Regions from separate parts of the Pandoraea oxalativorans genome, predicted to be linked through region 2. Evidence: predicted binding sites of a transcription regulator. Region 2 holds the regulator's gene; each other region holds the start of a gene.
The links. The regulator LexA, encoded in region 2, represses DNA repair genes until DNA is damaged. The targets are predictions, from matches to a motif close to ACTGTATNNNNATACAGT.
Positions count from the first base shown of each region.

Region 1: a site for LexA is predicted at 6,116-6,133, ahead of MB84_RS18455 (DUF2471 family protein). Genes of this name have one in related genera too.
Region 3: a site for LexA is predicted at 1,760-1,777, ahead of MB84_RS08210 (PA0069 family radical SAM protein). Genes of this name have one in related genera too.

Region 1 is NZ_CP011253.3:4,191,310-4,199,176, reverse strand. It holds gene MB84_RS18475 (ABC transporter permease) at 1-949, opposite strand, end outside; gene MB84_RS18470 (flavin-containing monooxygenase) at 946-2,457, opposite strand; gene MB84_RS18465 (LysR family transcriptional regulator) at 2,454-3,434, opposite strand; gene MB84_RS18460 (exonuclease domain-containing protein) at 3,825-5,585, opposite strand; gene MB84_RS18455 (DUF2471 family protein) at 5,623-6,087, opposite strand; gene MB84_RS18450 (glutathione S-transferase C-terminal domain-containing protein) at 6,256-6,960, shown strand; gene MB84_RS18445 (GGDEF domain-containing protein) at 7,025-7,867, opposite strand, start outside.
Region 2 is NZ_CP011253.3:2,291,446-2,299,312, forward strand. It holds gene MB84_RS10350 (efflux transporter outer membrane subunit) at 1-593, opposite strand, end outside; gene MB84_RS10355 (MarR family winged helix-turn-helix transcriptional regulator) at 729-1,238, opposite strand; gene MB84_RS29850 (hypothetical protein) at 1,339-1,548, opposite strand; gene typA (translational GTPase TypA) at 1,547-3,370, shown strand; gene MB84_RS10365 (enoyl-CoA hydratase/isomerase family protein) at 3,531-4,643, shown strand; gene MB84_RS10370 (hypothetical protein) at 4,798-5,220, opposite strand; gene lexA (transcriptional repressor LexA) at 5,426-6,079, opposite strand; gene MB84_RS10380 (copper-binding protein) at 6,285-6,644, opposite strand; gene MB84_RS10385 (efflux RND transporter permease subunit) at 6,641-7,867, opposite strand, start outside.
Region 3 is NZ_CP011253.3:1,819,828-1,827,694, forward strand. It holds gene MB84_RS08205 (Lrp/AsnC ligand binding domain-containing protein) at 15-503, shown strand; gene MB84_RS08210 (PA0069 family radical SAM protein) at 513-1,691, opposite strand; gene MB84_RS08215 (Rossmann-like and DUF2520 domain-containing protein) at 1,911-2,846, opposite strand; gene MB84_RS08220 (TM2 domain-containing protein) at 2,856-3,305, opposite strand; gene MB84_RS08225 (META and DUF4377 domain-containing protein) at 3,315-4,127, opposite strand; gene MB84_RS08230 (PQQ-dependent sugar dehydrogenase) at 4,311-5,459, opposite strand; gene rpsP (30S ribosomal protein S16) at 5,832-6,083, shown strand; gene rimM (ribosome maturation factor RimM) at 6,211-6,852, shown strand; gene trmD (tRNA (guanosine(37)-N1)-methyltransferase TrmD) at 6,913-7,683, shown strand; gene rplS (50S ribosomal protein L19) at 7,787-7,867, shown strand, end outside.

The sequences.
Region 1 (7,867 bases), 1.9 Mb from region 2:
GCGGATCGAGCCACTTGTAGAGCACGTCCACGATCAGGTTGAGCGACACGAACAGGCACACCACGACGATGAGATACGCCACGATCACAGGGCGGTCGAGCGCGTTGATGCTGTCGAGAATGAGCTTGCCCGCGCCGGGCCATGCGAACACGCTTTCTGTCACGACGGCGAAGGCGATGGTCGAACCGAATTCGAGACCCAGCACCGTCACCAGCGGAATCAGCGTGTTACGCAGCACGTGCACGAGCACGACCCGCAGCGGCGACAAGCCCTTGGCGCGCGCGAATTTCACGTAGTCCTGCGGCAGCACTTCGGACACCCCGGCGCGCGTCAGACGCAGCACCAGCGAAATCTTGAACAGCGCCAGATTGAGAGCAGGCAGAATCAGGTGACGCAACCCGTCAAGGGTGAGGAACGACCATTCCACGCCGAACAGGCGCGCCGTCTCGCCGCGACCGCTCGCGGGCAGCACGCCCAGATGCACCGAGAAGAACATGATGAGCATCAGGCCGACCCAGAACGTCGGCAGCGAGAAGCCCACGATGCTGCCCGTCATCAACAGTTTCGAGATCGGGTTACGCGGGTAGAGACCGGCGAACAGGCCCAACGGAATGCCGATGACCACCGCGAGGACGAGTGCGGCGAACGCGAGTTCGAGCGTCGCGGGCAGGCGTTGCAGAATCAACTGGATGGCCGGGACGTTGTACACGTAGCTGTTGCCCAACTCACCGTGCAGCGCGCCCGCGATGAACGACAGGTACTGTCGCCACAACGGCTGGTCGAGGCCGAGCTGCGCAATGATGCGGGCGCGGTCGATCTGGTCGACGTCCTGACCGATCAGGATGTCGATCGGATTGCCGATCGCGTGCAGGCCGACGAACACGATCAGCGTCATCAGCCACACCACTAACACCGCTTGCAATACGCGGCGCAAAATCCATGCGGTCATGATGCGAGACGCTCCTTGTCCGAGCGTGCGGTGGTGGCAACGGCAGCGACATCCGCTGGCGGCGGCGCGGGGGTCCATTCGTCGCCGTAGACCTCGGGCTCCTCATACGCCTGCATGCTGGCGTAATGGTGCTCGACGTCCTCACGATAGAACGTGCCCGCCAGCCCTTGCGCCAGACGCTTCGCGCCTTCGCTCACGGCCGGGATGTCGCCCGACAGCGCGCCGTGCGAAAGCGTGGCCGGTGCGCAGAAGCAATGGATGCGCTCCAGACCCGGGCACGTGCCCGGCGTCTTCTCCTGAAACTCGAACGTCGGGCCGAGGTCCGGCGAGTCCGACAGTTCGACGTCTTCGTCACCTGCTGCGGGCGTATAGCGGTCGCTCCACTTGCGCACGAACTTCGAGAAGGCGGCGAACTCGGAGCGGCCGTCGATATCGATGCGGAATCCCGTCGCGAAGATGAGGAAGTCGAGCACGAACGTGCCTTTGGCCGTGCGTACGTGCAGTTCGTCGCCGACCGGGGTGACGTCGAGAATCGGTGCGCCGAGGTTAAAGCGTGCGTTGTCGTGACGCGAGACGCGCAACGTGCTGCCTCGCGGCGGCGGCACCTGCTGCACGTTGATGTAGTGACGGATGCGCCACTTCCATTCGTCCGGCAGATTGACGTGACCGTGCGTGAGGCCGGGATTGCCTGCGCCTTTGCCCTTGTTGACGCGCGGAATGTCGGCACGGCGAATCAGCATGTCGACGCTGGCGGCACCCGCTTCGAGCGCGGTGGCGGCGCTGTCCATGGCCGAGGCCCCCGCACCGATCACGCCCACGCGCTTGCCGCGCAGCGTTGCGTAATCCATCACGTCGGACGAATGCGCGTAGAAGCGTCGAGGCAACTCGCGTGCGAAACCGGGGACGGTCGGCCCGCCGAGGCCGTCGCGTCCTGTGGCGAGCACCACATGGCGTGCGTAGACCTTGCGTTCGCCTTCGGGCGACGTCACCGACAACTCGACCAGACCGTCTTCGCCGCGCGGCGTGATGGCGGTAATGCGATGCTCGTTACGTACGTCGATGGCGAGGACGTCGCGATACCAGCGCAGGTACTCCATCCATTGCAGACGCGGGATCTTGTCCAGGGCGTCCCAGGCGTCGATGCCGAACTGCGCTTCGAACCATGCGCGGAAGGTGAGCGCGGGCAAGCCGAGCGCCGGGCCGGTGAGCTGCTTGGGCGAGCGCAGGGTTTCCATGCGCGCGGTCGTGGCCCACGGACCTTCGAAGCCGCGCGGCGACTGATCGAAGATCACGGCACCCACGCCGAGGTGCGTGAGCGACGTCGCAGCTGCGAGTCCGGCCATACCGCCGCCGATGATGGCGACGTCGAGTACGGGCTGAGCGTTGTACGTGCGCTCGGGTACCCAGCGCTTGGCAGGCAATTCGAGCCAGGCGAGGTCCTGACGCAGACGCGCTTCGAGCGCGGCCAGGCCGGTGGCGGAGGTCGGGGTGGTCGTGGACAGGGTCATGACGACTGAGCTTCCTTGGGAGCGGGCAAGTCGCCGTAGAGCGACTGAAGGACTTGAGCGTGTTCGGTGGCGGCGCGTTGGACGAAATCGGGCAGCAGCGCGCGGGCGGCGTCGGCCAGCGCATCGACGAGGGCGAGGGCGGCGGGGGACGGCGCACGGGCGTCGCGCGTGATGACGCCAAAGAAGAACGGAATATCGGCGTCGATGGGCCGCACAGCGACGTCGGCCAGCGGCAGACCGTAGGCCGTCACCGGTTCGAGAACGGCCACACCGAGGCCCGCGCGCACGGCGGTCATCGCATTGATCGCCGCATTCGTCTCGATGAGACCGGCCGGTGCGACACCTGCTTGCGAGAATGCCTGATCGAGACGACGGCGCAGACGATACGGGTTCTGCATGGTAATGATGCGACGCCCGGCGCACTCCGCCAGCGGCAGACGATCGTGACGGGCCAGCGGGTCGTCGCTGCGCACCGCAGCCACGCAAGCCGATTCGCCGATCCAGTGCACGACGATGCCGCGATGCTCCAGCGGCAGGCTGGTCACGCCGATGTCGGCTGCACCGGTCAACACGGCATGTACGACCTGCTCGGGCGACGTGCTGCGCATCTGGATCTGTTGGGCGTCGTGGGCGAGACCGGGCAACGCGAGCGCAGCGGGCACCAGCCCGGCGGCCAGCGCCGAGGTGGCGGCCACGTGCAGCGGGCGGGTCTGGCCGCGCGCGATCTCGTCGGCGCGGGCGCGAATCTGCTGCAAACCGGCGAGCACGTGCTCGACGTCTTCAAACAGGAGAAAGCCTTGTTCCGTGGGGGTGACGCGCGGGCCGCTGCGCGTGAACAGGGCGTAACCGATCTCGGCTTCGAGCTCCTGAATCATGCGGGTGATGGCAGGTTGCGAGCGCCCGAGCAGACGCCCGGCTGCAGTGATGCTGCCGGTCGACATGACCGCCGCGAAGGCTTCGAGTGGGCGTAATTCCATCTGGCTCGGTGTGGGGATGAGAACGGCGCACGTACCCCTACGCGCGCTTTCTCCGGTCGTCGACGACGCCAGCGCCGTCGATGTCGCAACCTGTTGTATTCGGATTGCGTATTCTTCGACCTACAGCATGCATCCTGCAAATACTTAATGTTTATATGCTCATGACCCGAAGTGGAAAGGAGGGTTTTGCCTAGGTGACGCAAGGGGGAAAAGAAATTGCGTGGGCCGGAAGGCCTTGGGAAGCGTCTCGCCGGGTGAGACACGGGCGTTCGCTTCGGGCGATTGAACTTGCTGGATGTGGGGTTTTTCGTCTCATCGCTTAAGACGAGACGCACGTTGCACTGCCCGCGAGGAGGCCGCGTGTGGGACGTGTGTGTGACGCGTAGTGCGTTACCGGACGTCGAACGGGAGCCGAAGCTGGTCAGGATCTTCAGGACGTGGCTGACGGCGACGCAAAAGCGCCACACTTCGCGGTTTCCTGGGCGCGGCGTCGGGCCGCTCGACGTGGCTCAGACGAAACGCGGGCCGGGTGAGCAGCAGCACCGTCAATGGGGCAGCGACACGGCGTGCCGGGGGCCTAGGGGGGACGGCGGCGACCGAGGTCTCGTCCGTGGCGCAGACGGCCGGGTCTGCGGGCAGGACCGCTGGCAGGACCGCTGGTAGGGCGGCGGGCAGAGGGCCGGGGACGAGCGGGGCCGCCGGTTCCGTATTCCGTGAGACAGCAAGACGTCGACCCAGCAAGCGGTAGATGTCGGGGTCGAAGCCCGTCGCCGCAGGCATATTGTCGACCAGCGCGTCCAATGCATCGCGCGATGCAACGCTGCCCAGATACTGCCACCGGTCGATGACGTGGTATTCGACGTCGTCGCCGCCGTGCTCTTCGATGGCGATGGGGCCGTCGTAGGGCCACGTGTCGAGTTGCAGGGTCGCGAGGGCTTCGCGCGTGCGTTTCGTGTGGTCCGCCAGCGGTGCTTCGCCCACGCACACCCCGTCGCAACGTTTGACCTGATAGCCGAAGCAAGGACGCCCCTTCGCGACCTTCTCCAGCCCCAGTTGTGCGCAGCACAGTCGATGTTCGTCGGCCAGCGCACGCAACGAACGCTCCGCACCGTTGCGCGACGAGAACGTGCCGTACAGCGATTCGGCCCCGGAAAAGTCCACCGTCTTTGCGCTCACCAGCTGCGGCGTGTCGCTTTCCTGCGTCAACTGCCAACTGTAGAGACTCGCCGAGCGGCGCAGCATCCGGTTGTGCACTGGCTGCAACTGTTTGACCAACTGCGATTCAAGCAACAGCGCACCGAGTTCTCCGACCGTGCGCCGCACCTCGACGCGCCGGATTTCCTGCGAGATGCGCAGATCCTTGGCGACCTGATGATCGCTGGAGAAGTGCGAGCGCACCCGCGCGCGCACGTCTACGCTCTTGCCGACATACAGCAGCGTGTCGCCTTCGCCATAGAAGAGATAGACGCCGGGACTGTCGGGCAGCGCGTCGATGGCTTCGTCAGGCAGTTGCGGCGGCTGGCTCGATCGTTTCGTCACGCGTTGCACCGCTTGTCCGATCAGGTCGGGCGTATAGAGCGTGTGGAGTTTTTGCCAGAACTGCCAGAGCAGGTCGGCATCGGCCAATGCGCGGTGACGGCCCTGCGGCGCAAGGCCAAAGCGAGCGATCAGGGCGTCCAGCCCATGGCGGGCGGCCGACGGAAACAGCAAGCGCGACAGACGCACCGTGCACAGGACATCCGCCTGAAAACAGATGCCCGCGCGGCGGAATTCGTTCTTGAGAAAGCCGTAATCGAAGCGGGCGTTATGGGCGACGAACAGCTTGCCGTGCAGACGCTCGGCAAGCCCTTGTGCGAGCGTGTCGAACGCGGGCTGACCGCGCACCATCTCGTTGGTGATGCCCGTCAGCTTCTGAATGAAAGGCGGAATCGGCTCGGCAGGGTCAAGCAGCGTGCTCCACTGTTCGATGCCGTGGGGGCCGACTTCGACCACACCGATTTCGGTGATGCGATCCTCAAGCGCATTGCCCCCGGTCGTCTCCAGATCGACGAAGACCATCGGGGCGGGCAGCGAACGGGCGAGCGCGTCCGGATCGATACCTTCCGGCAGGATCGGCACGGCATTGGCGTCTTCGACTACGTTCTCGAACACTTGCAGGACCTCGTTTCCGGTGCGGGCTACCCAGCGCTCAGGCCGAACACGCCGAACCACCGGCGGGGGCTGTCGACAGACGCGCCGAAGCGCCAGCCATGAACGACGGGGCCGCACCGTCTGTGGTCGGTTCGTCGTCGGCGAGCGCGGTGAACGCGGTGACGATGGCGCGAAAGACGGCCGGTGCCGGGGCGTCGGGCCATTGCAGGTCGACGGCCGCGTCGAGCGACGGCAACTCGCCATCGCGGCGAAGCGCTTCATCGCCGGGCAGACGCAGCAGGCCTGCAAGTACCCACGGCTCGTGTCGTGCCTGAAGCCCGATATCCGCTTCCGCTTCGTCGGCAATGGCGACCAGCGTATGCCAGTCGAGCGGCGCGCCATCTCCCGGCACGACGGTCGTCAGGCGTTGCTGCGCATAGCGCGCGGCGATCTCGCGGACGATGCCCGCAAGGTCGCGTTCGGCGGCGCTCAGCGCCAGTTGATCCCAGTCGATGGTTTCCATGAGATGTTCCTCGATTGGAGGACATCATACTGTATAAAACCACAGTGTGCACGCCACGTATCCGGAGCGTGAACAAGTGACGACGGCGGCGGATGGGGACAGGCTCGTCGCGGCGGTTGCGTCGTGTAATACTCTGCGCCATTCTTTTCGCTCAGGAGCACGCCTGCGATGTTGACACTGCAAACCTTCGGCCCCGCCTTCGGGCTGCCCGATGCAAGTCCGTTCGTCGTCAAGGCGGAGATGCTGCTCAAGCTCGCCGGGGTGCCGTACCGCACCGATCGTGGCGGTTTTCGGCGTGCGCCGAAGGGCAAGCTGCCCTATATCGAGGACGATGGCGAGATCGTCGCCGACTCGACGCTGATCCGGATGCACATCGAGCAGAAGTACGGGGTCGACTTCGACAGGCGTCTGACGCCGGAGCAGCGCGGCGCGGCGTGGATGTTCGAGAAGGCGCTGGAAGATCACTTCTACTGGTATGTCGTGCAGGCACGCTGGTGCGACGACGCGAACTTCGCCAAAGGGCCTGCGTCGTTCTTCCGTTCGATTCCGTGGCCGGTGCGTCCGCTCGCGCAGGCGATGATCCGTCGCAAGATCCGCAACACGCTGCACGGGCAGGGCACCGGGCGTTACAAGCCGGAGGAAGCGACGCGGATACTGGCGCGCGGTGCGCAGGCGGCGGCGCAGATGCTGGGCGACAAGCCTTACTTCTTCGGCGACACGCCGTGCGGTGCCGATGCCACCGCGTTCGCCTTTATCTCAGGCGCGCTGACGCCAGCGTTTCATATGCCGCTGCGCGACGAGATCGAGCAACACCCGAATCTGACAGCTTACGTAGCGCGTATGCGCAGTGAGTTTTTCCCTGAGCTTGCCTGAACCTGTTTGCGCCTTGCCCGCGCGGCGGCGGCGCGTCTCCCGCATCGTCGCCGCGCGGGCGCCGTCAACCCGCTTCGGACGCCGTCTCGTCGCTGGGCAGCACATCGGAGAGCACGAGATTGCGCCCCGAGATTTTCGCGGCGTACAGCGCCCGGTCGGCGCGCATGCACAGGGCTTCGAGGCTTTCGCGTTCGACCCATGTCGCCACGCCGCCGCTCAGCGTGTAGTGGCACACCCCGAAGGGCCCCGCCACCAGATGACGGCTCGCCTGCGTGCGCAGGCGCTCGGCAATGCGAATGGCCCCCGCTGTGTCGGTGCCGGGCAACAGCACCGCGAACTCCTCGCCGCCGAGCCGCCCGAAGACATCGCCCTCGCGCAGACTGTCGCGCACCAGTTTCACGAACTCACGCAACACCGTGTCGCCACCCGCATGGCCGTGGGTGTCGTTGATCGACTTGAAGTGATCCAGATCGATGACGACGATGGACAGCGGCCAGCCGCGCGCCACTGCACGCACCATCTCCTGACGCGCGAGCAGATCGAAATGCTTGCGTGAGAGCGCGCCCGTCAGATAGTCGCGGTTGGCCGCTTCTTCTGCCGTGGCGAGCATCGCATCGTGAATCATCAGCACGGCGCCCATCGTCATCGCGGGCATCACGATCGTACCGATGATGAGCATGATGGTGTTGAACAGCGTGGGTGCGAACACTTCCGGACCGGGCGCGGGCGTCCATCCGAAGATCGCGCCCCGCACGATGTGTGCGACAGAGAACGCCGCTGCCATGGCGGCCGTCAGCCAGTAGTTGTAGCGCTGACGGCGCGGCGGCACGTGACGCAGGATCAGCACCGACACCGCCAGCAGCCAGATCGCGTGATACGCCGAGACGATCACCACGCGCAGCTGTGG
Region 2 (7,867 bases):
GCGAGCTGGTTATAGGAGCGGGCGACGGCCGTCGACAGCGCGAGACGCACTTCCTGGTCTTCGGCTTCTTCGGCGCGCTCGGCCGACGTGGCTTGCGCCCGTGCCGAACGGTTCTTGCCCCACAGATCGAGTTCCCACGACAGCGACGCATTCAGATCGCCCTGCGTGAACCACGTGCCGCCATAGCCCGGCGGGTAGATGGTGTTTTCGGTGAACTTCTCGCGATACACGTCGCCATTGAAATTGACCGACGGCAGGAGCGCGGCTGCGGCGCCTTCCGTCTGCGCCTGCGCCGCCTTCAGACGGGCGGCGGCCATGGCGAGATCGGGGTTGCCCGCGAGGGCTTCGTCGATCAGGGAGACCAGTTGCGGGTCGCCGAAGCGTTGGGCCCAATCGGTGCCCGGCCACTGGCCACCCTCGGAGGGCAGGCTGCGTTTGGTCTGATAGTGCTCAGGCGTGGTGATCTGCTTGTCGCTATGAATGCCGGCGAAGTTCGCACAACCGGCAAAACCCAGCGTCATAGCCGCCAGACAGAGGGCGGAAATCGCTGAGCGGGCCCGCAGATGCGGGAGGAACGGTGAGGCCGCTTTCATCGCAAAACCTTTACGAGTGAAGTCTTGTATTGACAGTAATCGGGAATCAGGGGCTGACGAGGACTTGCAATAGTGGACTCGGCAAACTTTTCTGAACGGGAATCGGGGCAATTCGGAGGGCAGGCGTTCGCGCCGTCATCCACTCTCGCCGTTGGCGATCACCCGTCGCAGCAGACTCTTCAGAAACCCGATTTCCTCGATGCTGAAACCGCGCATCAGATGGTCGGCCGCACGCGTGAAGATGTCGGGCATCCGGTCGGCCATCGCATTGCCCGCCTCCGTTGCACTCAGGTTCACGGTGCGGCGGTCCGTCTTGCTGCGCTCGCGAACGAGCAATCCGTGCGCTTCGAGCCGGTCGAGCAGGCGGGTGACCGCGCTTGCATCGATGCAGTAGTCACGGGCGAGATCCGCTGCCGTCTTGCTCTTGCCGGACGCCACCTTGTAAAGCATGGTCGCCTGCGTGCTGGTGAGGCCGTACTGCGAGGTTTCCTTCGTCAGTTCCGCCATGATCAACTGACGCACACGTGCCACGAGATACCCGAGGGAATCGTCGATGTCGTAACCGTTACGCGGGGGATCGGCTTGCGGTGCGTCCGGCTGAGACGTCGGCGCGGTCGCGGAGAAAGTGACGGAAGGGTCGGACATTTTCGTGCAGCTGCAATAGTTGACTTGTCACGATTATAGCGGTTACTTAATTAATTTCAAGTCGATGCAATAGTTGTCTAGGCAAATATTGCGGTCGAAATTAGATGGAACGCTCTAAATGGATGCGTTGCATCGAGAATGCGGGCACGCGGAGGGAGACGAATCCTCGGTAGGTTTCGTGACGAATGTGAGGCAATCGGTGCATCGATGGTGCATGCCGTTGTTGCAATGCAGAAAGGCCATGACGCGAGACATGCGCAAGTGGTAGAATCGCGGATTCCTCAAAGGCTTTTTCGAGCACCCCTTTCATGACCCGCGCTCTCCGTAATATCGCCATCATCGCGCACGTCGACCACGGCAAAACCACGCTCGTCGACCAGTTGCTGCGCCAGTCGGGCACCTTCCGCGAAAACCAGCAAGTCGCTGAACGCGTGATGGACTCGAACGACATCGAAAAAGAGCGCGGCATCACGATCCTCGCCAAAAACTGCGCCGTCGAGTACGAAGGCACGCACATCAACATCGTCGATACCCCGGGACACGCGGACTTCGGCGGTGAAGTGGAGCGTGTGCTCTCGATGGTCGACAGCGTGCTGCTGGTCGTCGACGCCGTCGAAGGCCCGATGCCGCAAACGCGCTTCGTGACCCGCAAGGCCCTGGGCCTCGGTCTGAAGCCGATCGTCGTGGTCAACAAGATCGATCGCCCGGGCGCACGTCCGGACTGGGTCATCGACCAGACGTTCGATCTGATGGACAAGCTCGGCGCCACCAACGAACAGCTCGACTTCCCGGTCGTCTACGCTTCGGCCCTGAACGGCTTCGCAAGCCTCGATTCGAACGTTCGCGAAGGCACCATGAAGCCGCTGTTCGACGCGATCCTCGAACACGTGCCGGTTCGCGATGCCGATCCGGACGCGCCGCTCCAGTTGCAAATCAGCTCGCTCGACTACTCGACGTTCGTCGGCCGTATCGGTATTGGCCGTATCACGCGTGGCCGCGTCAAGCCGGGCCAGCAAGTGGTGATGCGTTCGGGCCCGGACGGTGAAATTCTCAAGCGCAAGATCAATCAGGTGCTGACCTTCAAGGGTCTGGAGCGCGTGATGTCGGACGAAGGCGCCGAAGCCGGCGACATCGTGCTGATCAACGGTATTGAAGACGTGGGTATCGGCGTGACCATCTGCGACGTGGATACGCCGGAAGCGCTGCCGCTGCTGACCGTCGACGAGCCGACGCTCACGATGAACTTCTGCGTGAACACGTCGCCGCTCGCCGGCCGTGAAGGCAAGTTCGTGACGAGCCGTCAGATCCGCGACCGTCTGGACAAGGAACTCAATCACAACGTGGCGCTGCGTGTGAAGGACACCGACAGCGACTCGGTCTTTGAAGTGTCGGGCCGTGGCGAACTGCACCTGACGATTCTGATCGAGAACATGCGTCGCGAAGGCTATGAACTGGCCGTGTCGCGTCCGCGCGTGGTGATCAAGGAAATCGACGGCGTGAGGCACGAGCCGTACGAAATGCTGACCATCGACCTGGAAGACGAACACCAGGGCGGCGTCATGGAGGAAATCGGTCGTCGCAAGGGTGAAATGCTGGACATGGTGTCGGACGGTCGTGGCCGTACGCGTCTTGAGTACCGCATTCCCGCGCGTGGCCTGATTGGCTTCCAGGGCGATTTCCTGTCGATGACGCGTGGTACGGGCCTGATGAGCCACATCTTCGATGCCTACGCACCGGTCAAGGATGGTTCGCTGGGCGAGCGTCGTAACGGCGTGTTGATCTCGCAGGACAACGGCGATGCCGTGGCCTACGCACTGTGGAAGTTGCAGGATCGTGGTCGCATGTTCGTGAAGCCGGGTGACGCCCTCTACGAAGGCATGATCATCGGTATTCACAGCCGCGATAACGACCTCGTGGTCAACCCGATCAAGGGCAAGCAGCTCACGAACGTGCGTGCGTCGGGTACCGACGAAGCTGTGCGCTTGGTGCCGCCGATCGCGATGAGCCTCGAATACGCCGTGGAATTCATCGACGACGACGAACTGGTCGAAGTCACGCCGCAGACGATTCGCCTGCGCAAGCGTCACCTGATCGAACACGAGCGCAAGCGCGCCTCGCGCGAAGAGAAGTAAAGCCGGCGATGGCAGCGCGGTGCAACGGATGGCAAGTCCGTCGCGCTGCGGGATCCGTCCGTTGGAAGAAAAGCCGGTGCCATGCGCCGGCTTTTTTGCTTTTGTTGGCCCAGAACTTTCATCCCCCCATCCGTTGACGTTTCCGGAGTCCTTGTCTGACATGACCGATTTTGTTCGAACCGAAATCCGTGGCCGTATCGGCTTCGTCACGCTGACGCGCCCGAAGGCACTCAATGCGTTGTCGCATGACATGATTCGTGCGATGGCTCTCGCGCTCGATCAGTGGCGCGACGATCCCACGGTGCTGGGTGTCGTACTGCGAGGCGAGGGCGAGAAGGGGTTGTGCGCGGGCGGTGACATTCGCTACTTCCATGAGGCTATCAGCGCGGGTCGCACCGACATCATGGATTTCTTCACCGACGAGTATCGGCTCAACTATACGATCGCGTCGTATCCGAAGCCGTACATCGCGCTGATGGACGGCGTGGTCATGGGCGGTGGCATGGGCATCTCGCAAGGGGCGACGTTGCGCATCGTCACGGAGGCGACGCGCATGGCGATGCCCGAGACCGCCATCGGTCTGTTCCCGGATGTCGGCGGCGGGTTCTTCCTTGCGAATCTCGCGGGGCACCTCGGTGAGTACCTTGGCACCACAGGGATCGTGTTCGGCGCAGTCGATGCGTGTGAAATCGGTTTGGCGGACGTGGTCGTGCCGCGCGCGTCGCTGCCCGAGTTGTGCGACCGGCTGGCCAATGGCGACTGGCAGGATAGCGATGCAGTGCTGGACGCGGCGCGCACGTTCGCGCGCGAAAGTCTGCCACCTGCCGGTCTCGCACCCGGTAAGCTCGCGCCGTTACGCAGCGTGATCGACGAGCACTTCGGTCTGGCAGACATGCCTGCGATTCTGAAGGGCCTCAAACTCGAAGCACGTTGCGAATACTCGGGCTGGGCGGAGGAGACGGAAGACCTGCTGCGCACCAGGCGTTCGCCGTTGATGACGTGCGTGGCGCTTGAGCAGGTGCGTCGTGCCCGCAAGTTGTCGCTCGCGGACGAACTGCGTGAAGAGTGGTTGATGATGCGCAGCGTCTTCAATCTCGACGGCCGCACCGGGGCCGAAGGCGTCGAGGGCATTCGCGCGATGGTGATCGACAAGGACCACAAGCCGCGTTGGCAACACGCGAGCATCGAAGCGGTGACGCCGGAAGACGTCGCGCGATTCTTCGACGGCGAGCGCTGCGGTGCCGATCATCCGTTGCTTACGCTGGGGCAGTGACCCCGGTAAGTGCGTTTCACAACGCAAGCGAGCTTGACTGCGAGTCGTCGCGAATAAGCCGCACGCACCGGAGTGCCGTGCTGGCTTCAACTCGTCTTCGCGCAACGCGCTAACGAGCTAACGAGCCAATGAGCTGAAGGGCCGGTGCAAATCGTCAAACCGCCGCCTGGCAGAACTGTTCGCCAACGGCCTGATCGAGTTTGCGACAGATGTCGGCGAACGTGCCGACCATCACGATGTGCGACCTGTCCCGATAAACGCGCACATCGTGACCTTCCTGCGTGTCTTGCACCTCACGACGCGCCTGCTGTTCCCGAACATTGCGCAATGCCTTCACGGCTTTCCCGGCGGGGCAACCCCGGCGGGTGGCCGACGCGACGGCGGCGGCAATGGTGCGCGGCAGCGTGGTGGTGCGCGTGCGCGTGGGTACGGTATAGGAGCGGGCGATGGCAGGCGCCGACGCAAACGGTCCGGACAGCGCGGAGAGACCGTACACCGCAGAGAGTCGCGTTTGCGACGACACGCGCACAGGCGATTGACCGAGAGACGTACGCAGCAAACCAAAGAGTCGAGCCATGATGCGATCCTTCTTTCAAAGCGGGTCAGAGGGACGTGTCTCGCTGCGAATGGCGCTCGTCTCACGAATCGTAGGCGCAGCAGGGCACGGGCGCCGGACCCAGCCCGGCGCAATCAAATGCAAATCTTCAGGGAGTGGGGCGAGCCGCAGTGTCGCGCTACCCCGGTTCGCGATGAGCGACCGTCAGCGGCCGCTCATTGATCGTTCATAGATCGTTGTTGCGAATCAGACCGACCGCAATCCCTTCCAGCGCGAAATCACCGCTGCCTTCGTCGACATTGATGTTTTCGAAATCGGGGTTCTCGGCAATCAGTTCGACGCCGCCCTTCACGCGGTGAAAACGCTTGACGGTCACGTCGTCGCCGATGCGTGCGACGACGATCTGACCTTCGCGCGCGTCGGCCGCCTTCTGCACGGCAAGCAGGTCGCCGTCGAGAATGCCCGCGTCGCGCATCGACATTCCGCGCACCTTCAGCAGGTAATCGGGCTGACGCGCAAACATGTTCGGATCGCACTGGAAGTTGCGTTCGATATGTTCCTGCGCCAGGATCGGGCTGCCTGCAGCGACACGGCCGACGAGCGGCAGCGACAACTGCATGAGGCCCATGTGCGGCAGTGTGAACTGATGCGTGCCGCCAGCGTCGTCCAGACGCTTCAGGCGAATCCCACGCGATTGACCGGCGGCCAGCTCGATCACGCCTTTGCGCGCCAGCGCCCGCAGGTGCTCCTCGGCGGCGTTGGCGGAGGAGAAGCCCAGTTCTGCGGCAATCTCCGCGCGCGTCGGCGGAAAGCCGGTGCGCTCGATCGCTTGCTGAACCAGTTCATAGACCTGCTGTTGACGGGCGGTAAGTTTGATCATGGCATCACTGTATGGAAGCACAGGTGGCTGTATTTTTGTACAGTGTTTGCAAAAACGCAAGGGAAAACTTCATGTACTGCATGAAGTTTGCGCTAGACATGCCCGTCTCACGACGGTCCGTCCAATCCTTGAGGGCCGTCGCGCCCCGGAACACCGGGCTTCCCGTCATGGAAGCCCGGTGCTCGTCGCGCGGCTGCCGTGGCGCTTACTTGTCCATGCGAACGATCATGAGCGTGCCGCCGACGTTTTCCACGCGCACCCGCACCTTGTCACCCGGATGCACGCTCCTGGCCATGGCAGCATCCTTCGCCTTGTAGGCCATCGTCATGGCGGGCATGGCGATGTTGGCCATCGCGCCGTGCGCGAGCATCACCATGCCGGTCGACGTATCGATGCTCTTGACCGTCGCGTCGGTCAACGCGCTGTCGGCACTGGTGTCGACGGCCGGTTTGCCCGGCATCGCCATGTTGCCCATATGGCTTGAATCGCCGGCTGCGAATGCGGACGATGCCGAAGCACCCCAGCCAGCCAAAAGCACACCGGAAACGATCAGGACTTGTTTCATTGCATTTCTCCAGAGGAAGTGGACGGCACGTCGGTGCCGTGTGGAACAACAGAGGGGACAACTGTGGACGGGCCGGCATGCGGCGCATCTGACAGACCGGCTGTCCGGGGCGCCAGCGGTGGCACCGCGCGCCGCAGGCGCCGCCGCTGCAACAGCAGCCATGCGGCGGGAATGACGAACATGGACAGCAGGGGGGCGGTCACCATGCCCCCGACCATCGGGGCGGCGATACGCTGCATGACTTCGGACCCTGCGCCGTGGCCGATCATGATCGGGATGAGGCCGGCCAGAATGACCGCGACTGTCATGGCTTTCGGCCGCACGCGAAGGACCGCGCCTTCGCGAATCGCCTCGACGATCAGCGCTTCGTCGGGTGTCGCGCCGTTTGCCAGTCGCCGGTCCAGCGCACCACGCAGATACAGCAGCATCACAACGCCGAATTCCGCCGCCACCCCCGCCAGCGCGATGAAGCCCACGGAGGTTGCCACCGACACCGCATGCCCCAGCCCCCAGATCAGCCAGAAGCCGCCAACGAGCGCGAAGGGAATCGTCGACATCAGCATCAGCGCGTCGACGGCCGAGTTGAATGTCAGCAAGAGCAGCACAAAGATGACCGCGAGCGTGATCGGGATCACCGTGCGCAACTTGGCCGCTGCGCGTTCGAGGTACTCGAACTGCCCCGACCATGCAATCGAATACCCGGGCGGCACGGCCACTTTTTCGGCGACGAGGCGCTGCATGCCAGCGACAGCCGTTTGCAGGTCGGTGTTGCGCAGGTCGATGTAGACGTACCCGGACAATCGAGCGTTTTCACTGCGGATCATCGGTGGCCCGTCTTCGACCCGAAGTGTCGCCACGTCGCCGAGTCGAATCTGTGCCCCGCGATCCGTCACGATCGGCAGGTCGCGCAGTGTCTCTACCGAGTCGCGGAATTCACGCGGATAGCGCAAGTTGATCGGGAAGCGCTCGCGCCCCGCAATGACTTCTCCGACGTTCTCGCCGCCAACTGCGGACGAGACGACGGCCTGAATGTCGGCAATCGCCAGCCCATAGCGCGCAGCGGCAAGGCGGTCGATATCGACGTCGACATAACGTCCGCCGTTCAGTCGTTCCGCGAGTGCGGACGTCACCCCCGGCGCATGCTTCACCGTCGCCTCGATTTGCGACGCGATCTTGTCGATCCCCGCAAGATCCGGTCCCGAAATCTTTACGCCCACGGGCGT
Region 3 (7,867 bases), 470 kb from region 2:
TTCAGGAAAAAATCATGAGAGTTCAGCAGCAATCCGTCCGAACACTGGACCGGCTCGACCGACGCATCCTGACGTTGCTCCAACAGGACGGCCGAATGTCGATGAAGGACCTGTCGGAGCAGGTTGGTCTGTCCATCACGCCATGTATCGAGCGCGTGAAACGCATGGAGCGGGACGGCGTGATCATGGGCTACTTCGCCCGCGTCAATCCGGCGGCGCTGGGCGCGGCACTGCTGGTGTTCGTCGAAATCACGCTCGACCATAAATCCGGCAACATGTTCGACCAGTTCCGCAGGGAAGTGCTGCGCATTCCGGAGGTCATGGAGTGCCACCTGATTTCGGGGGATTTCGACTATCTGATCAAGGCGCGTATCCGCGAGATGTCCGAGTATCGGAAGTTGCTGGGCGACATTCTTCTTCAACTGCCCGGGGCCGTGCAGTCGAAAAGTTACGTTGTCATGGAGGAAATCAAGGAAACGCTCACCGTTCATGTCGACGAGTGAGGGGGGCGGCTAAAAAAGTGGCATCTGCGGATCTGCCGTATTCGCCGGTCCGCTGGTGACGGCTTGCCGGTCAGGACGCGCGCGACGACTGTAATTCGGCCCATTCCCGTCACTGGCCTGTGGGGGCAGTTCCGGGACGCAGAACTGATCGTTTCTCAATGGCGGTCTGGCCTGATTGAGTCCCAACTTGCGTGCGGTCAGGTGAAAGCGCTGCCGAATCAGTTCGGCGTGTAATCCGGTGCCTTTCATCCGTGTACCGAACTCCGAGCTGTTGTGCTTTCCGTCACGCACTTGCTCGATCAGGCTCATAACGTGGCGAGCCCGCAACGGGTAATTGGCTTCCAGCCATTCAACGAAGACGTCGTGCACTTCTCTGGGAAGTCGCAACATCACGTATGCCGCGTAGGTTGCGCCGGCATCGGCTGCAGTCGTCAGCACTCGCTCGATATCGAAATCGGTCAGCGCAGGCACGATCGGCGCGACGATGACGCCTGTCGGAATACCGGCATCCGTCAGCTTGCGGATGGCGTCGATGCGTCGCGACGGCGTGTTCGCGCGCGGTTCCATCTTGCGGGCGATATCCGCATCTAGCGTTCCCACCGAAATGAAGACCCGTGCCAGACCGCGCGCGGCCATGCGCGAAAGAATGTCGATGTCGCGCGTGACGAGCGCCGATTTGGTGGTGATGCCGACAGGGTGCCCAAAACGCTCCAGCACTTCCAGGACGCTGCGCGTGATCCCGTATTCCCGCTCGATTGGCTGATAGGGATCCGTGTTTGCGCCAAGCGCAAGCAATGCGGGTTGGTAACCGCGCTTGCGCAACTCGGCGTCAAGACGCTCTGCCGCATTGTGTTTCGCGTACAAACGGGTCTCGAAGTCAAGGCCCGGAGAGAGTCCCAGGTAGGCGTGCGTGGGGCGCGCAAAGCAATAGGTGCAGCCGTGCTCACATCCACGGTAGGGATTGATCGAGCGATCGAACGGAATGTCCGCCGAGGTGTTACGGGAGATGATCGTTCGCGCATTTTCCAGTGCGACCTGGGTCACGAATTTGACTTCGCATTCTTGGGCAGCGTCTGATTCATGACGGGTTTCATCGCTCTCGCGCCGGAACGCCGAAAAGCGCGATTCGAGATTGGCGGTGGCGCCTCGGCCCTTGCGCGACGGGGGCGGCGCGAATGAGGATGCCATGACTCATCTCCTGAATTAGCTGTCCCTGTCGCGGCCGTCGGACGGCAGCAGGGAATGCTTGTCATTATACTGTGTTTTTATACAGTATTGAGGCAAAGGAGAAACATGAAGACTGGGGTGAATCGGGTGAGCGGCATCCCGCTGGCACTGGTCGGACCTGCGGCGCTGACGATCCAGGCCGCAGCGATAGGGTGGGCTGTTTGGGAGGCTTGGCTGAACCTATGTGTGACTGCCGGGCGTGACCGGAGGGATAAAGGGCGCGATCGCCCGTGCGATGTCGTCGAGGGCGGCGTTGTCCGGGGTCGGACGCTGACGCGCCAGATGAATGGCGCGCAGGGTCAACAGCGAGTAAAGCGTTGCATGATTGCCGCCCATGGCTGCGAGCGCTTCGACGTGGCGGGCAACGATATTGGCGTCGCCGCGCGACACCGGTCCGGCAAGCGCGCCCGGGAGCCCGCGTTCGCGCGCAGCGTTGAGCGTGCCCATGACCAGCGGCCACATAGCATCTTGCGCATCGCCCTCGGGCATGCCGATGGACTTCCAGAGGTGAGTCGCCTCGTCGAGCAGGCAGAGCAGAAAGCTGGCGGCATAGTTGGCGCCCGCGTGGTATCGCATGCGCTCGCCCGCGGGGATCGACAACGGGCGGCAGCCCATATCGCCCGCGAGACGCTGAAGAATGTCGTTCAGCGGCGCTTCGGCCTCGATGGTGATCGCACATCCCTGCAAGCGGGTCGCATCGTCGTCGAGTCCGGCGAAAAGAAAAAGCGGATGAAAGCCGCCAATTTGTGCGCCGTGGCGCGTCGCGGGCGTAAGCAGCCCGACATCGGATGCGCCGCTGCAATGCACCAGTGCCTGGCCCGCTCGCGGCGTGAGGTGCGCAGCGCAAGTCGCTATGGCGTCGTCAGGCACCGTCAGGAAGACCAGATCGGCGCGCGAAAAGACGTCGCTCATGGTCTCCGACCGTTCGAAGGCGCGGGCCTCACAATCAGGCAAGGCCGTCGCAATGCGGCTCGAACTGTCGATATGCCGGCTAGCAACGATCGTCACTTCGTATCCGGCTCGGGTTGCGGCTTGCGCGAGCGCACGAGCCACACGCCCGGCACCGATGAAGCCCAGCGTCGGCCGATGGGAAGGGGCGGTGGGAGTGGGCGTCACGATCGGTTTTTACTGCGACAAGCGGTTCGGCGTGTCGTGGATCTCAAAGTAGGTTTGAAATGCAACGGCCAAACCGACCATCATCAGCATGGCGCCCACAAACAGCGACACGCTGACGATGATGACCGCGATCCAGCCCGACCGCGACTTGTTCGAGACGTGGGTGTTGAACTGCGCGTTCCAGCGCTCGTCTGGACGCAAGCCGTAGACAATCGCGGCGAGAAACGCCGAAAAAAGCGAAATGGCGCCCAGAATCGTGAGTATCCATCCGGAAACGGAATGCAGTTCGCTCGTGACCAGAAGTCCCCAGCCGGCTACGCCGCATGCCGAACCCACAATGTGGGCCCAGCCGAAGCGGTCTCGCACGCCATACAGATAGAAGCGATGCAGGCCGAGCGTGCCGAACAGCATGGCGAGACCGGCGGTCAGGGTTTTGGACTTGTAAGCGACTGCGTTCATTTGGAATGGTTATCGAGCAGGCGTTTCCCGAATGACTTCGACGAGCGTCCAGCGCATGCTCGACGCGTCAGCGGGCGGATTGGTGACAGGTTCGCCGTGAATTTTCACGCGGTATTCTACGCCGGGCTTCCACTCGAAGCCATCGATGTGGGCATACCAGAGTTCCCATTGCGATTTGCCGGAGTCGTCGGGGGCGCGCACACGCAAGCACTTGCGCGGTGCCACGCCGACACAGTCCGCCATCTGCGAATCGACATCGAGAATGCGATCTTCCGTCGCCGCCGTGCCGCTCGCACCAGCCACCGTGCGGTTGAGCAACGTTTGGGATGCATAGGTGAGTGTCGGTCCGTTCGGTGCGCTCAGAATCAATTGCGTGTCGCGGCGCTCGAAGCGCGTCATGCTGGCGAGCGTCTTGAGGTAGCGGTCTTCGAAAGCCATCGAATCCGGGCAGGCCATGCGTGTTGCTGCCGGGGTTTGGATGCTGAGTTGTCCCTTGCCGGGGCCGATCGTGTATTGCCCAAAGATGCGATTACAGCCGCCGGTGCCGGAGTAAGCCCCCTTGTCGTTGAACGTCAGATTGATGGCGCGGCCTTCCGGCAGGTTCGGCGCGTCGCTCGTGCCTTCCCATTTCATCAACTGCCAGGTGCCGAGAATGTCGGCAGGGGCGGTCGCTGCTGCGGCGTTATCCGGCGTACCCGATGCGGGATTGGCACCTCCTCCGGACGGCGCCGCACAACCGGCCAGCATGGCGGCAGGCACGAGGAGCGTGACCAGATACGAAGTCAACGAGGGGGGCAGAAACGAGAGTAGGCGTTGAGTCATGATGTTGTTTGGGCGTAGTTGCGAAGAGGGCAGGGACGGCGAAAACGTCGCGCTGAACGTGGGGCAATGTGTTATGGCGGTGCCGTGAGTACCATTCATCGTTGACCGGGCAGGCTTGGGGTCAGTTCCTTGCGTAGGTCTGACGATATTTCCCATTGGTGTGAAATGTGTCATCGCGGGACCTCATGGCTTTCGGTACGTGATTCGATATATTGCGCCGGCATGGTCGTCGCTGATCAGGAGCGATCCGTCCGGCAGGGTCAGCAGATCGACGGGGCGACCCCACACGGCGTCACCGTCACCCAACCATCCCTGCGCAAAAACTTCCTGCTTGCTGACGTTGCCTTTCGCATCCAGAACCACGCGAACGACCCGGTATCCCACTTTGCTGCTCCGATTCCACGAACCGTGCTCAGCAATAAAGATACTGCCGCGATAATCGTCCGGGAACTGCTTGCCTGTGTAGAAGCGCATGCCGAGGGCGGCTACGTGGGCACCCAGTTTGGCCATGGGAGGCGAAAAAGTGCGGCACGCCTTTTCGCGGCCGAAGTCGGGGGCGGGGACATCACCGGCGTGGCAGTACGGAAACCCAAGATGCTCCCCTGTGCGCGTTAACCGGTTGAGTTCGTCGTCGGGAACGTCGTCGCCGAGCATATCGCGACCGTTGTCGGTGAACCATAACGCATTGGTGCCGGGCTGCCAGTCGAACCCCACTGTGTTGCGCACGCCGCGGGCGACGACCCGCCAGTCCGTACCGTCGGGCTTCATGCTGCCGATCATCGCGTAACGATTCTCGTCGCGCTTGCAGACATTGCAGGGTGCGCCGACGCTAACGTAGAGACGCTGGTCCGGGCCGAAGGCGATATATCGCCAGCCCTGGTGGCTTTCGGTGGGAAGTTTGTCGTAGACGACGGTGGGTTTGCCTGGGTTGTCGAGATGGTTTTCGATGTCATCGAGTCTGACGATGTGCGACACGGCCGATATATAGAGAGCGCCATTGCGCATCGCGACGCCGACGGGCATGTTCAGGCCTGACGCCACTGTGCGGACCTTGGCCGCGTAGGCGCGCGATGGATCGAGCGTAATGGCGTAAACGTTGCCCTGCGCCCGGCTTCCGACAAACAACGTGCCTCTCGAACCTAACGCCATGCCTCGAGCCCCGGGCACCTGGTCGGAAAGGACTTCGACGTAGAAGCCTTGAGGTAGCGAGAGGCGCTCGATGGGAAGGGCGTCGCGCGCCGTCGCCAGTTGCGGGGCGCACGTCAGCGCGGTGCTTACCAGGACGGCTACGCGTGTCACGGCAAAACACGTGGCGAACTTCGTCGCAGTCATCCGGGTGCCCCGAGCTACGCCGACATGGGAGGTCGCAACGAATTGAGGCGTTTCATGGGTTTGAGGGGTTGGACCGATCAGGCGAACAACCCGGCGAACCTCCCGCGCGGCAATCTGCGCGTGCCGTGGCAGGCGGAATGGGAATGAGTATCCATCGGGAAATCGTCGCATGCAGGGCTCGCTTCACACCAAGGATGCGTGCATTGTAGACCAGCGGTTATCGGGCGCTGGCGCCGGCGCACAAGCCCCCTAATATAGGCGTGCCTATATGGGGTGTACTTTCCCTTTGGCGAAGTGTTTGTTTTGACGAGGGTTTTGCGCTATAATCACGCGTTTTCTGTCCGAACACTTCTGGATTCACAAGGATTTAATATGGTCGTTATCCGCCTGGCTCGCGGCGGCGCGAAGAAGCGCCCGTTCTACAACATCGTTGCAACCGACTCGCGTAACCGTCGCGATGGCCGCTTCATCGAGCGTATTGGCTTCTACAACCCGGTCGCTGCCGAAGGCACGGAAGGTCTGCGCATCGCTCAAGACCGTCTGACGTACTGGCAAGGCGTTGGCGCACAACTGTCGCCGACCGTGGCTCGTCTGATCAAGCAAGGCGCCAAGGCTGCTGCCTAAGCTTTCAGATAGTCGAGTGGTACGCATTGCTGTCAGTTTGCCGATGGCATGAGAATTGAACGGCGGTGCATGCTCTAGAGCAATCTGGGGCACGCATCGCCGTGTGTTCGTCACAAGGTTGGATTGCATGGTTCGTTCCGCACGTGAGCGTGTACCGCTGAAAATCGGTGCAGAAGCGCGTCGCGCCTCCGGTATGCGCGCCGAGCAGGTGCTCGCCCCGGTAACCGAGGTGCCCGACGATCTCGTCGAGCTGGGTTATATCGGCGATGCCTACGGGATTCGCGGCTGGATCAAGGTGCAGCCGCACACGGGTGACGGCGAAGGTCTGTTATCCGCAGATTGCTGGTATTTCCGTCGTCCCGGCGAGTCGGCCTACACCAAGGCCAGCGTGCTGCACAGCCGGGGGCATTCGGGAACGGTTGTCGCGCAATTGTGCGGCAGCGAGAGCCGGACATCCGCTGAGGCGCTCAAAGGCCTTCAGGTCTGGGTACCGCGCAGTGCATTCCCATCGGCCGGCGAAGACGAGTTTTACTGGGTCGACTTGATCGGCGCCCAGGTGACGAATTTGCAGGATGAGTCGCTCGGCAAGGTTGTCGGTTTGCTGGACAACGGCGTACACACCGTTTTGCGCGTGATGTACGACGTGCCCGCTACCGATGGCAATCCGGCGAAGACCGCTGAGCGGTTGATCCCGTTTGTTGGCCAGTACGTACAGACCGTCGACACCGAGGCGGGACGCATTGTGGCTGACTGGGGTCTCGATTATTGAGATACCGATTGACCGCCTGGTCGTTATTGCGTCCGGGCACCTCTGGACGGAACCGGTCTGATGCAGTTTGACGTCGTCACGCTCTTTCCCGAGATGTTTCGGGCACTGACCGACTGGGGCGTCACCAGCCGGGCGCTGAAGCAGTCGCGCTACGGTCTGCGGTTTTGGAATCCGCGTGACTTCACGCATAACAATTACCGCACGATCGACGATCGCCCTTACGGCGGTGGTCCGGGCATGGTGATGCTGGCCAAGCCGCTGGATGATGCGATTGCCGCCGCAAAGGCCGCTCAGGCGCAGGCTGGCGTGCCGCGCGGTCGCGTATTGCTGATGTCGCCGCAAGGTAAGCCGTTGACGCATCGTCGAGTGGTCGAGTTGCGTGAGCAGGAACAAGGCTTGATTCTGCTCTGCGGCCGTTATGAGGCGATCGATCAGCGCTTGATCGATCGCGTTGTCGACGAGGAAGTCAGCGTCGGCGATTTTGTGCTGTCGGGTGGGGAGTTGCCTGCCATGGCACTGATGGATTCGCTGATCCGGTTGCTGCCGGGTGCGCTGAACGACGACCAGTCGGCAGAGCAAGACAGCTTTGTGAATGGCTTGCTGGATTGCCCGCACTACACGCGGCCTGAAGAATACGAGGGCGTGCGCGTGCCCGATGTGCTGTTGGGCGGGCATCACGCAGAGATTGAAAAGTGGCGACGCCGTGAGGCGTTGGCCAATACATGGCACAAGCGTCCCGATCTGATCGAGAGTGCGCGTGCCAACGGATTGCTCAGCCGTGCCGACGAGGCGTGGCTGACAAGCCTGCGGGCCGATACGTCGGCCAAGTAGGCAGCGGATGTCGTCATGGGGACGGCATTCGGTTTGAACCCATCCTCTGTCGGGGCCGGCTCGCCGGTATATAACGCCGACACGATGGCACAAGGAGTGGTAAATGAATCTGATCGCTAAGATCGAGCAGGAAGAAATCGCGCGTTTGACCGCGAACAAAACGATCCCCGAATTCGCCCCGGGC